DNA from 2 places in the Streptomyces sp. NPDC041796 genome. Region 2 is predicted to be linked to the other one. Evidence: riboswitches for the same ligand, from Rfam matches in the RefSeq annotation. Region 2 holds a riboswitch; the other holds the start of a gene.
What was found. Region 2 has a riboswitch for cobalamin ahead of cobN (cobaltochelatase subunit CobN). Riboswitches for the same ligand answer to the same signal wherever they lie in the genome.
Positions count from the first base shown of each region.

Region 1: linked by a shared signal. The riboswitch ahead of ACZ6C1_RS18925 (ABC transporter substrate-binding protein) and the one ahead of cobN (cobaltochelatase subunit CobN) in region 2 are both predicted to bind cobalamin.

Region 1 is NZ_JBVJAH010000008.1:295,348-301,716, forward strand. It holds gene ACZ6C1_RS18915 (ABC transporter permease) at 1-563, opposite strand, end outside; gene ACZ6C1_RS18920 (ABC transporter substrate-binding protein) at 566-2,128, opposite strand; cobalamin riboswitch at 2,283-2,479, shown strand; gene ACZ6C1_RS18925 (ABC transporter substrate-binding protein) at 2,519-3,547, shown strand; gene ACZ6C1_RS18930 (FecCD family ABC transporter permease) at 3,544-4,557, shown strand; gene ACZ6C1_RS18935 (ABC transporter ATP-binding protein) at 4,554-5,354, shown strand; gene ACZ6C1_RS18940 (dihydrofolate reductase family protein) at 5,377-6,021, opposite strand; gene ACZ6C1_RS18945 (AI-2E family transporter) at 6,082-6,369, opposite strand, start outside.
Region 2 is NZ_JBVJAH010000006.1:415,420-421,788, reverse strand. It holds gene cobN (cobaltochelatase subunit CobN) at 1-2,734, opposite strand, end outside; cobalamin riboswitch at 2,771-2,903, opposite strand; gene ACZ6C1_RS15070 (cobalamin biosynthesis protein CobG) at 2,927-4,090, shown strand; gene ACZ6C1_RS15065 (precorrin-8X methylmutase) at 4,087-4,734, shown strand; gene ACZ6C1_RS15060 (precorrin-2 C(20)-methyltransferase) at 4,731-6,218, shown strand; gene ACZ6C1_RS15055 (hypothetical protein) at 6,344-6,369, opposite strand, start outside.

The DNA of each region.
Region 1 (6,369 bases), on a different contig from region 2:
ACCACCGTGACCGGCAGGACCAGCAGCGCGGGCCGCGCCAGCAGGTCCGCCGCGCCGACGCCGACCCAGGTGGCGGGCAGCCACCCGAGCTTCAGCGACAGCCCGGTCACCAGCAGCAGCGCCAGCACGAAGTCGGGTACGGCGTTCAGCGCCAGGGTGACGGACGTGACGGCCCGGTCCAGGCGGCCGCCCTCGCGCAGGCCCGAGACGATGCCGAGGGCGACGGCCAAGGGGACGACCACGGCGAGCGTGACCGCCGCGAGCACCAGTGTGGTGCCGACCGTTCCGGTCAGGATGTCCAGCACCGGACCGCCGCTCACCAGCGATGTGCCCAGGTCGCCGGTGAGGACCCCCGACGCCCAGTCGGTGAACCGTTCCAGCGGCGGGCGGTCCAGGTGGAGTCGCTCGCGCAGCGCCGCCACCTGCTCGGCGTCGGCGTCCTCGTTGTTGCGGACGTCGGCCGCGTCTCCCGGCAACAGGGAGGTCAGCACGAAGACCAGCACGGCGAGCAGGGCGAGTTGGACGACACCGAGCGCGACGCGCGTCAGGGCGTACCGGCGCATCGTCAGGCCAGCCACGCCTTGTCGAAGCGTGCCGAGCCCAGGGTGTTGGGCGGAGCCGCCTCGATGCCCCGGACCCGCGACGAGACACCGTTCAGCCAGTCCGGGTGGCCCCAGATCAGCAGGCCGCCCTCGTCGTGGAGGGTGCGCTGCAACCGGCCGTACAGAGCGGTGCGTTCGGCCACGTCAGTGGTGGACTGGGCCTTGGCGAAGGTGGCGTCGAAGTCCTTGCGGCGCCAAGCGGAGGCGTTGAACGCCGACTTCGTCAGCAGGCGGTCGTTGATGTAGTTGGGGATCGTCATCGCGCCGGAACGGTGGCTGCCCATCGCACCCTTGGTGAGCTGGTCCTTGAAGTACGTCTCCGACGCACCCGTGGTGACCTTCACCCGCAGACCGGCGTCGGCGGCCTGCTCCGCGAAGAGGGTCGCCGCCTCCACGAAGCCGTTGGCGGCCGAGGAGGTGTAGATCGACAGGGTCTTGTTGAGCACGCCGGCCTTCTTCAGCAGCGCACGCACCTCCTCGACGTCACGCGTACGCTGCGGAATGTCCTCGGGGTAGTACTGGTAGCCCTTGCCGAACATGTCGTTGCCGACCACGCCCTGGCCCGCCAGGACGACCCGCACCAGCTTCTCGCGGTCGGCGAGCAGCTTGAACGCCCGTGTGACGTCGGGGTTGTCGAAGGGCTCCTGGTCGCACTTCATCACGATGGCGTGGGCCGTGCTGCCCTTCGCCGCCAGGATCCGCACCGATGCGTCGGCCTGTACGGTCCGGGCGAAGGTCGGGGTCATCTCGTAGCCGAACTCCGCCTCGCCCGCCCGCAGGGCGTTGCCCCGGGCGTCGGCGTCGGCGGACAGGATCCTCAGCTCGTCGACGTAGGCCCCGCCGTCCCAGTGGTCGTCGAACCGTTCGGCGACGAAGGCGCGCCCGGCCCGGAAGGACTTCAGCCTGAACGCCCCGGTCCCCACGGGCTTGGCGGGGTCGGCGTAACGGGAGCTGACGACGGCCGTGCCCAGCGTGCCGAGCAGGGCGGGGAACTCGGCGCCGGGCTGCTTCAGCGCGACCTCCACGACGTTCTTCCCGGCGCTCCGGCTCTTCTTGAGGTCGATGACGGAGAGCAGGCTCTGCGCGAAGTGGGTGGTCGCCTTCGGGTCGAGGATGCGGCCGAAGGTGAACAGCACGTCCTCGGGCGTGAGCCGCTTCCCGTCGTGGAACAGCGCGTCGCGCAGCGTGAACCGCCACAGCGTCGCGTCGGCGTTGGACTCCCATGTCCGGGCGAGGCGCGGCACCGGCTTCATGGTGGCGTCCAGGTCCACGAGCCGGTCGAAGAGGGCCTTGGTACGGGCCATGTCGATGGCGAGGGCCTCGGCGTGCGGGTCGATGGTCTCCTGCTCGCCACCCCCGGTGAACAGCGCCCGGAACTGACCGCCGCGCCGGGGCTTCGCCTTGTCGCCCGCGGCCGCTCCGCCGCTGCCGGCGCCGCCACCGCACCCGGTGAGCGCCAGGGCGCCGGCACCGGCGGCGGCACCGGTGAGGGCGAGGAATTCTCGACGGTTGTGCCAGATGGACATGCTGCTCCCAGGAATCACGTGAGTGGGCCCCCGCACCGCGGCCGCGCCGGACGGAGGACGGACGGTGGGGGGCGTGAGCAGCATCGACTATATGAAAATGATTGTCAACATCGTCTGATGATCCGTCGGTCGCGTGATCATGCCTCGACGCCTGTGGTAGCTTGCGCGGGCCAGTCGAACTCCGTGCGTATGCACGTGGGTCAGGGAATCCGGTGGGAATCCGGAACTGACGCGCAGCGGTGAGGGCGACGGGCGTGGCAGCAAAGCCACTGGGCCGGATCCCCCGGCCCGGGAAGGCGCCTCGCCCGGATGACCCCGAGTCCGAAGACCTGCTGGCACGTTCCGTACGGACGGGCCCCGCGCATGGGCCCTCGACGCTAGGACATCGCCGTGCCCCTCACGCGCCCCACGCCTTCGTTCGCCCTGCTCGCGTGCGGGGCCCTCCTCCTGACCGGATGCGGCGCCCCCGCCGGGTCCCCGTCGCCCTCCTCCGACCGGGCCCGGGTGCTCGACAACTGCGGCCGGAAGGTGGAGATCCCGGAGAAGGGCCCACAGCGGGCCGTCTCGCTCAACCAGGGCACCACCGAGATCATGCTGTCCCTGGGCCTGGCCGACCGGATGGCCGGAACCGCCACCTGGACCGACCCCGTCATGAAGGGCCTGGAAAAGGCCAACGCGGGAGTGGAGCGGCTCGCCGAGAACAACCCCTCCTTCGAAAGAGTCCTCGACACCGAACCCGATTTCGTCACGGCGTCGTTCGCCTCCACCCTCGGCAAGGGCGGCGTGGCCACCCGCGAACAGTTCACCAAGCTGGGGGTGCCCACCTACCTCTCGCCGTCCGACTGCGAGGGCAAGGACAACAGCGGCTCGGGAGACGGTGTCCGCACCAAGCCGCTGACCATGGACACGGTCTACGGGGAAGTGCGCGACCTCGCCCGGGTCTTCGGCGAGGAGAAGCGCGGCGACCAACTGGTCGCGCGGCTCACCTCCCGCGTCACCCGAGCGACCACGGGCCTCGACGCCTCCGACGTCACCCTGCTGTACTGGTTCTCCGACGCCAAGTCGCCCTACATGGCGGGCTGCTGCGGAGCCCCCGGCATCATCACGCGCGAACTCGGCGCCAAGAACGTCTTCGACGACACCACCGAGGAATGGCCCCAGATCAACTGGGAGACCGTGGCCGACCGCAACCCCGACGTCCTGGTGATCGGAGACCTCACCCGCAAGGCACAGACGGGGGAGAGCGCCGCGAAGAAGATCGAGTTCCTGGAGTCGAACCCCGTCACCAGGAACATGGACGCCGTCAAGCACCGGCGGTACGTCCTGGTCAGCGGCCAGGCCATGAACCCGACCATCCGCACGGTCGAAGGCATCGAACAAGTCGCCGCCGGACTGCGCCGGTTCGGTCTGGCGAAGTGACGACCACCCTGCTGCGCACGGCGGCGGGGTTCGCGGCGCTCGCCGCGTCCGTCGCCGTGGCGATCACCATCGGCCCCGCGGACATCGGTGTCGCCGACGTCTGGTCCGTCGTCGCCGCCCACCTCGGCGGGGACGCCCCCACCCTGACACCCATCAGGGACGGGATCGTCTGGAACCTCAGGCTGCCCCGTACCCTGCTGGCCGCCGTGTGCGGCGCGGGACTCGCGCTGTGCGGAGCGGTGATGCAGTCCCTGCTGCGCAACCCGCTCGCGGACCCCTTCGTCCTCGGTGTCTCCTCCGGAGCCTCCACCGGCGCGGTCGCCGTGGTCGTCCTCGGCGTGGGCGGGGGAGTGCTGTCCGTCTCCGCGGGTGCCTTCGCCGGCGCGGTGTGCTCGTTCGCGGCGATGCTGCTGCTGAGCCACACCCTCGGCGGGACCACCGACCGGGTCGTGCTGTCCGGTGTCGCGGCGATGCAGCTGTTCTCCGCACTCACCTCCTTCATCGTGGTCACCTCCGCCGACGCGGAGACCACCCGAGGCGTGCTGTTCTGGCTGCTGGGCTCGCTCAGCGGCGCCGGCTGGACCGACGTCTGGCTCGGCCTCGCCGCCCTCGTACTCGCCCTCGCCGTCTGCCTCGGCCATGCCAGGACCCTGGACGCGTTCGCCTTCGGACAGGACGCGGCGGCCACCCTGGGCGTGAACGTGGCCCGCGCCCGGACGGCACTGCTGTGCGTCACCGCCCTGCTCACCGCCGCCCTCGTCAGCTCGGCCGGCGCCATCGGCTTCGTCGGGCTGGTGCTGCCCCACGCCGCCCGCGCCCTCACCGGCCCGGGACACGGCCGGCTGCTCCCCGCCACCGCGCTGGGCGGAGCCGTGTTCCTGGTGTGGATCGACACCCTCGCCCGGACCGCCATCGACCCGCAGGAGATCCCCGTCGGCGTCGTCACCTCCCTGGTCGGCGTCCCCGCCTTCGTACTCGTCCTGTACCGGACCCGGAGAACCCGACGATGACCCTCAGCGCCGACCACGTCTCCCACACCGCCGACGGACGACTGATCCTCGACGGCGTCGCCATCACCCCGCCCACCGGCGCCATGACCGGCCTCCTCGGCCCCAACGGCTCCGGCAAATCCACTCTGCTGCGCATCCTCTGCGGGGTACTGGCCCCGGACTCCGGAGTGGTCACCCTGGACGGCCACCCGCTGGACAGCCTCCGGCGCAGGGACGTCGCCCGGCGCGTGGCCGTGGTCGAACAGCAGGCGGACACCCTCGTCGAGCTCACCGTCGCCGACGTCGTACGGCTCGGCCGCATCCCCCACCGCCGCGCCTGGACACCCCCGGGGCCGGGCGACGAGCGGGCCACGCGCGACGCCCTGGAGCGCACGGGACTGGCCGACCGGGCGTACCAGCCCTGGCACACCCTGTCCGGAGGAGAACGCCAGCGCGTACACATCGCCCGCGCCCTCGCGCAGGAACCGCGCGAACTCCTCCTCGACGAACCGACGAACCACCTCGACATCCAGCACCAGCACGACCTGCTGCACCTCGTCCGCGGCCTCGCCGTCACCAGCGTCGTCGCCCTGCACGACCTCAACCTCGCCGCGATGTACTGCGACCACGTCGTGGTCCTCCGCCAGGGCCGGGTCGTCACCGCGGGCGCGCCGCGGGACGTACTGACCGAGACGCTCATCGCCGACGTCTACGGCGTCCGGGCCGAAGTCACCGACCCGGACGCCGACGGCCGCCCTCACGTACGGGTGCTCGGCACCCTGGCGCAGTCACCGGCCCGCTCGCACCGGCCGGGCTGACCTCCCCGAGCGGGCCCTTGTGTCACTTCCGCCAGAACAAGTGGTGTGTCACACCGCTCGGACTGGGCACGACCTCCAGGTGGAACCGGTCGAGCAGTTCCTCGGGGGACTCCCAGAGCCGTAGCCCGGACCCGAGCTTCACCGGTGAGACCGCCACGTGCAGGGTGTCGACGAGGTCCGCGTCCAGGAACTCCCGGACGGTGGTGACCCCGCCGCCGAGCCGGACGTCCTTGCCCCGCGCCGCTTTCCGGGCCTGCTCGAGGACCGAGGCCGGGTCCCCGCCGACGAAGTGGAACGTGGTGTCGGAGAGCGTGAACGACGGACGCTCGTGGTGCGTCATGACGAACACCGGGGTGTGGAACGGGGGTTCGTCACCCCACCAGCCGCGCCACTCATGGTCCTGCCAGGGCCCGCGCTGGGGACCGAACTTGTTGCGGCCCATGATCTCGGCGCCGATGTTGCGCGCGTAGTCCCGGGTGAAGTAGTCGTCGAGGCCCCGGCTCCCACCGGGTTCGGTACGCATGGGCCAGCTCGCCGTGGCGCCGGCCCAGGCGAACAGCCTCTCCGGCGAGACGTGACCGAACGGCCTCTCAAGGGTCTGGTCCTCCCCGGCACCGATCCCGTCACTCGAGACGTTGAAGTTCTGGACTCTCAGTAGCTGCACCACGTGTCCCTCCTGTGCTGTCGACAACAGTGGTGAGACTGTTCGGTCCATCCAAACTCATCGCTACGAGGGAACGGCCGCTTCGGGGCGCGGCGCGTCGGCCTCCGGCTCCCGCAGTTGCTCGCGCAGGTAGTTCCAGACCACCGCGATCAGCGCGGCCGCCGGTACCGCGAGCAGGCTGCCCACGATCCCGGCCAGGCTGCCGCCCAAGGTGACGGCCAGCAGGACCACCGCCGCGTGGAGGCCGAGCCCGCGACTCTGGATCATGGGCTGGAACACATTGCCCTCCAGCTGCTGCACGACCACGATGATCGCGAGCACGATCAGCGCGTCGGTCAGGCCGTTCGAGAC
Region 2 (6,369 bases):
CGCGGAAGAAGCCGGAGATGCGCAGCGTCACATCGATGCGCGGGCGGCCCAGCTCGGCGAGCGGGATGGGCTCCAGGCCGGTGACGCGGCGCGAGGCGTCGTCCCAGACGGGCCGGATGCCGAGGAGGGCGAGCGCCTCGGCGACGTCGTCGCCGGCGGTGCGCATCGCGCTCGTACCCCACAGGGACAGGCCGACGGAGGTGGGCCATTCGCCGTTGTCGGTGCGGTACCGCTCCAGGAGGGAGTCGGCGAGGGCCTGGCCGGTCTCCCAGGCGAGACGGGAGGGGACGGCCTTGGGGTCGACGGAGTAGAAGTTCCGGCCGGTCGGCAGGACGTTGACCAGGCCGCGCAGCGGCGAGCCGGACGGCCCGGCGGGGACGAAGCCGCCGTTCAGGGCGTGGACGGCGTGGTCCAGCTCGTCGGTGGTGGCGGCGAGGCGCGGGACGACCTGGCGGGCGGCGAAGTCGAGGATGTCGGCGACGGCCCGGTCGTGGCCCTCCGCGACGGTGGCGACGGCGGCCGGGTTCCAGTCGGCGGCCTCCATGGCCTCGACCAGGGCGCGGGCCTTGGCCTCCGCCTCGTCGGCGGTGGTGCGGGTGGCGGCGGACTCGTCCAGGCCCAGGGCCTCGCGGAGGCCGGGCAGGGACTGCGTACCGCCCCAGATCTGCCGGGCGCGGAGGATCGACAGCACCAGGTTGACCCGCTCGGGGCCGGTGGGGGCGCCGCCCAGGACGTGCAGGCCGTCGCGGATCTGGGCGTCCTTGACCTCGCAGAGCCAGCCGTCGACGTGGAGCAGGAAGTCGTCGAACCCGTCGTCGTCGGGGCGGTCCTCCAGGCCCAGGTCGTGGTCGAGCTTGGCGGCCTGGATCAGCGTCCAGATCTGGGCGCGGATGGCGGGCAGCTTGGACGGGTCCATGGAGGAGATCTGCGCGTACTCGTCGAGCAGCTGCTCCAGGCGGGTGATGTCGCCGTACGACTCGGCACGGGCCATCGGCGGCACCAGGTGGTCGACGAGCGTGGCGTGGACGCGCCGCTTGGCCTGGGTGCCCTCGCCCGGGTCGTTCACCAGGAACGGGTAGACCAGCGGGATGTCGCCGAGGGCGGCGTCGGGGCCGCAGGCGGCGGACAGGCCGGCGTTCTTGCCGGGCAGCCACTCCAGGTTGCCGTGCTTGCCCAGGTGGACCATGGCGTCGGCGCCGAAACCGCCGTCCTCCGCCCGGGCCGCGATCCAGCGGTAGGCGGCCAGGTAGTGGTGCGAGGGCGGCAGGTCGGGGTCGTGGTAGATCGCGATCGGGTTCTCACCGAAGCCGCGCGGCGGCTGGATGAGGATGAGGAGGTTCCCGCGGCGCAGGGCGGCGAGGACGATGTCGCCCTCCGGGTTGCGCGAGCGGTCCAGGAACATCTCGCCGGGCGGCGGGCCCCAGTGTTCCTCGACCTGGTCGCGCAGCTCCTGCGGCAGGGCGGAGTACCAGCGCTTGTAGTCGGCGGCCGGGATGCGGACCGGGTTGCGGGCGAGCTGCTCCTCGGTGAGCCAGTCCTGGTCGTGGCCGCCCGCCTCGATGAGGGCGTAGATCAGCTCGTCGCCGTCACCGGACGCGAGGCCCGGCACCTCCTCGGTGCCGAAGTCGTAGCCCTCCTCACGCAGCCGCCGCAGCAGGGCGACGGCCGAGGCGGGGGTGTCGAGGCCGACGGCGTTGCCGATGCGGGAGTGCTTGGTGGGGTACGCGGAGAGGACCAGCGCCAGGCGCTTGTCGGCGTTCGGGATGTGACGCAGCCGGGCGTGGCGTACGGCGATCCCGGCGACGCGGGCGGCGCGCTCGGTGTCGGCGACGTACGCGGGCAGGCCGTCGGCGTCGATCTCCTTGAAGGAGAACGGCACGGTGATGAGCCGGCCGTCGAACTCGGGGACGGCGACCTGGCTGGCGGCGTCCAGCGGGGACAGCCCCTCGTCGTTCTCCTCCCAGGCGGAGCGTGAGCCGGTCAGGCACAGCGCCTGGAGGATGGGGACGTCGAGGGCGGCGAGCGCGCCCGCGTCCCAGGCCTCCTCGTCACCGCCCGCCTGGGCCTCGGCGGGCTTGGTGCCGCCGGCGGCGAGGACGGTGGTGATGACGGCGTCGGCCATCCGCAGGTTCTCGACGAGCTCCGGCTCGGGGGCGCGGAGCGATGCCACGTACAGGGGGAGGGCCTGGCCTCCGGCGTCCTCGATGGCGTCGCAGAGGGTGTGGATGAAGGCGGTGTTCCCGCTCATGTGGTGGGCGCGGTAGTACAGCACGGCGACCGTGGGGCCCGTGGTGTTCTGCGCGGTCCGCTCCAGCGGGCCCCAGGTGGGGGCGGCGGCCGGGGGTTCGAAACCGTGGCCGGTGAGCAGGACGGTGTCGGAGAGGAAACGGGCGAGTTGTTCCAGGTTGCCCGGTCCGCCGTGGGCCAGGTAGGCGTGCGCCTCGGCCGCGATGCCGATCGGGACGGTGGAGGTCTCCATCAGCTGGGCGTCGGGCGCCTGTTCGCCGGTGAGGACGACGAGCGGCTTACCGGTCTCGCGGAGCGTGTACAGGCCCTCCTCCCAGGCGCGGATGCCGCCGAGGAGGCGTACGACGACGAGGTCGGCGCCGTCGAGCAGGGCGTCCAGGTCGTCCAGGGGGAGCCGGGCGGGGTTGGCGAAGCGGTACTCGACGGGCCCGCCGGCCGCACGGGCGCTCAGCAGGTCCGTGTCGGAGTGCGACAGCAACAGGATCATGGCGTGCGCAGGCCTTCCTCGGGGTGTCCGCGCCCCGGGTGTTCGTAGGACGGCGGGAGTTCCTGACTTACCGGACCTTTCGGGTTCGGCTCACAGTGGCGGGACCGCGCCGGAATCTCACCGGGCTTCCTCCCTAGGGCCCTGGGACCCTGTGCCGTCTGCATAGTAGAGGCTGCGCGTATGCTCGCCGCCATGCCGCCCAGCTCACCAAAGCCCCAGGACCGGGGCGAAGCTCACATACGGGACCGCGGTGACGCCTGCCCGGGTGCGCTGCGGCTGCACCAGGCCGACGACGGCGCCCTGGCCCGCCTCCGCCTCCCCACCGGAGTGCTGACTCCCCGTCAAGTTCGGTTGCTCGCCGACGCGTCGGACCGGCTGGGCGACGGGCACCTCTCCCTCACCTCGCGCGGCAACCTCGAACTGCGGGGACTCGGCGAAGGCTGCGGGCTCGGACTGGCGGACCTACTGCGGGATGCGGGCCTCCTCCCCTCCGAACGGCACGAACGCGTACGGAACATGGTGGTCTCACCGCTCGCCGGACCCGACGTGCAGGCCTGGGCCGCGCGCCTGGACGAGCTCCTGTGCGCCGAGGAGTGGACGACCGAACTGTCCGGCCGCTTCCTCTTCGCCGTGGACGACGGACGGGGCGATGTGGCGGCCCTGTCCCCCGATGTGACGTTGCTCGCAGCCCCGGACGGGCCGCTGCTGCGGATCGCGGAGCGGACGTACCGCGTGGCCGCCGCCGACGCGCCCCGCGCCGCGCTCACGGCGGCCGGGGCGTTCCTCGCCGCCGCCCGCGCGGCGGGCACGGGCGCCTGGCGGATACGGGAGCTGCCGCCGGGGCAGGACGTGGACGTGACGGGACACCTGCGGGCGGCCGGCATCGCGGCACAGCCCGTACCGGACTTCGTGTGCGCGACGAGCGGACCGCCCGCGCCCGGGGTGACCGGCGACGGCGCGGTCTGCGTCCTCGCCCGCCTCGGCCGGGTGACCTCGGCCCAGTTCCGGGCCCTGCTGCCCGCCGAGGAGGTACGCGTCACCCCGTGGCGCGGCTTCGTGCTGCCCGGCTTCACCGACCGGGCCACGGCCGAGGAACGGCTGGGCACCCTCGGTGAGGCCGGGTTCCTCACCCGTACCGACTCCCCCTGGATCGGCGTCACCGCCTGCACCGGACGCCCCGGCTGCACCAAGTCCCTGTCCGACGTACGGGCCGACGCACGGCCCCGCGAGGGTGCGCTGCCCGTCCACTGGTCGGGGTGCGCCCGCCGCTGCGGCCACCCGCACGGCACGTGGACCGACATGGTGGCGACCGGCGAAGGCGCGTACCAGATGACCGTACAAGGACCGACGAGATGAGCGAGAGCAGAGTGTTCGACTACGAGAAGGACGGGGCGGAGATCTACCGCCAGTCCTTTGCCACGATCCGCGCCGAGGCGGATCTCGCGGACCTGCCGGCCGACGTCGGCCAGGTCGCCGTGCGGATGATCCACGCCTGCGGCATGGTCGACCTCGTCCGCGACCTGGCGTACACGCCGGACGTGGTGGCCCGCGCCCGCGAGGCGCTGCGCGCCGGCGCGCCGATCCTGTGCGACGCGCAGATGGTCGCCAGCGGTGTCACGCGCAAGCGGCTGCCCGCCGACAACGACGTGATCTGCACCCTCTCCGACCCGTCCGTTCCGGCGCTCGCCGCCGAGCTCGGCACCACCCGCAGCGCCGCCGCGCTGGAGCTGTGGCGCGACCGCCTCGAAGGGGCGGTCGTCGCGGTCGGCAACGCCCCGACCGCGCTGTTCCGCCTCCTGGAGATGATCGAGGCGGGCGCCCCGCGCCCGGCGGCCGTGATCGGCATACCGGTCGGGTTCATCGGCGCGGCCGAGTCCAAGGACGCCCTGGCGGCGTTCCCCGGCCTGGAGCACCTGGTGGTGCGCGGGCGGCGGGGCGGCAGCGCCATGGCGGCGGCGGCGATCAACGCGATCGCCCACGAGGCGGAGATCCAGGCATGAGCGGCAAGCTGTACGGCGTGGGCCTCGGCCCCGGCGACCCGAACCTGATGACGGTGGCGGCGGTGAAGGCCATCGCCGCCGCCGACGTGATCGCGTACCACTCGGCGCGCCACGGCCGCTCGATCGCGCGCTCGATCGCGGCCGAGCACATCCGCGAAGACCACGTCGAAGAGCGCCTGATGTACCCGCTGACCGTCGAGACGACGGACCACCCGGGCGGCTACCGGGGCGCGCTGAACGACTTCTACGAGGAGGCGTCCGCGCGGCTCGCCGCCCACCTGGACGCGGGCCGCACGGTCGCCGTCCTCGCCGAGGGCGACCCGCTCTTCTACGGCTCCTACCAGCACATGCACAAGCGGCTGGCGCACCGGTACGACACGGAGGTCATCCCCGGCGTCACGTCGGTGAGCGCGTCGGCGGCCCGCCTGGGCAAGCCCCTGTGCGAGGCGGAGGAGATCCTGACGATCATCCCCGGCACGCTGCCGGAGGAGGAGCTGACCGCCCGTCTGGCCGCCACCGACTCGGCGGTCGTGATGAAGCTGGGCCGCACCTTCCCGACGGTACGGCGCGCCCTGGAGCGGGCCGGCCGTCTTCAGGACGCCCACTACGTGGAGCGGGCCACGATGGCCGGTGAACGGACCGGCGCCCTCGCGGACGTCGACCCCGAGTCGGTCCCGTACTTCTCCGTGGCGGTGCTCCCGTCGCGCGTCGACTCCGGCCCGGCCGTGCCCGAACAGGGCGAGGTCCTGGTCGTCGGCACCGGACCGGCCGGCCCGCTGTGGCTGACGCCCGAGACGCGCGGCGCGCTCGCCTCGGCGACCGACCTGGTCGGCTACACCACCTACCTGGACCGCGTCCCGGCGCGCCCCGGGCAGGAGCGGCACGGCTCCGACAACAAGGTCGAGTCCGAGCGGGCCGAGTTCGCCCTGGACCTGGCCCGGCGCGGGCGCCGCGTGGCGGTCGTGTCCGGCGGCGACCCGGGCGTGTTCGCCATGGCCACGGCGGTCCTGGAGGTCGCCTCGCAGGACCCGTACCTGGACGTCCCGGTCCGCGTCCTGCCCGGTGTGACCGCCGCGAACGCCGCCGCCGCGAAGGCGGGCGCCCCGCTGGGCCACGACTACGCGACCATCTCCCTGTCGGACCGCCTCAAGCCGTGGGAGGTCATCGCGGAGCGCCTCCGCGCCGCGTCCGCCGCCGACCTGGTCCTCGCCCTCTACAACCCGGGCTCCGCCAGCCGCACCTGGCAGGTCGCCAAGGCCCGCGAACTCCTCCTGGAACACCGCGCCCCGGACACCCCGGTCGTCGTCGCCCGGGACGTGGGCGGCCCCGAGGAGTCCGTACGCGTCCTCCCGCTCGTGGACCTGGACCCGGCGGAGGTCGACATGCGCACCCTGCTCCTCATCGGCTCCTCCCAGACACAGGCCGTACGGAGGGGCGCCGGCGACACGGTGGCCTGGACGCCCCGGAGGTACCCGGAGGGGTGACCCCGGCGCGGGGGCGCCCGGTTCCCGGGGGCGGGTCCTACCGCGCCCCGGGGGGGCGGGTCCGACCGCGCCCCGGGGGCCGGCGCACCTTGGACCGGGCGCCGGCCCCGGGGGCCGCCGCCCGGTCAGCGCTGCTGCACGAACGCCCTGC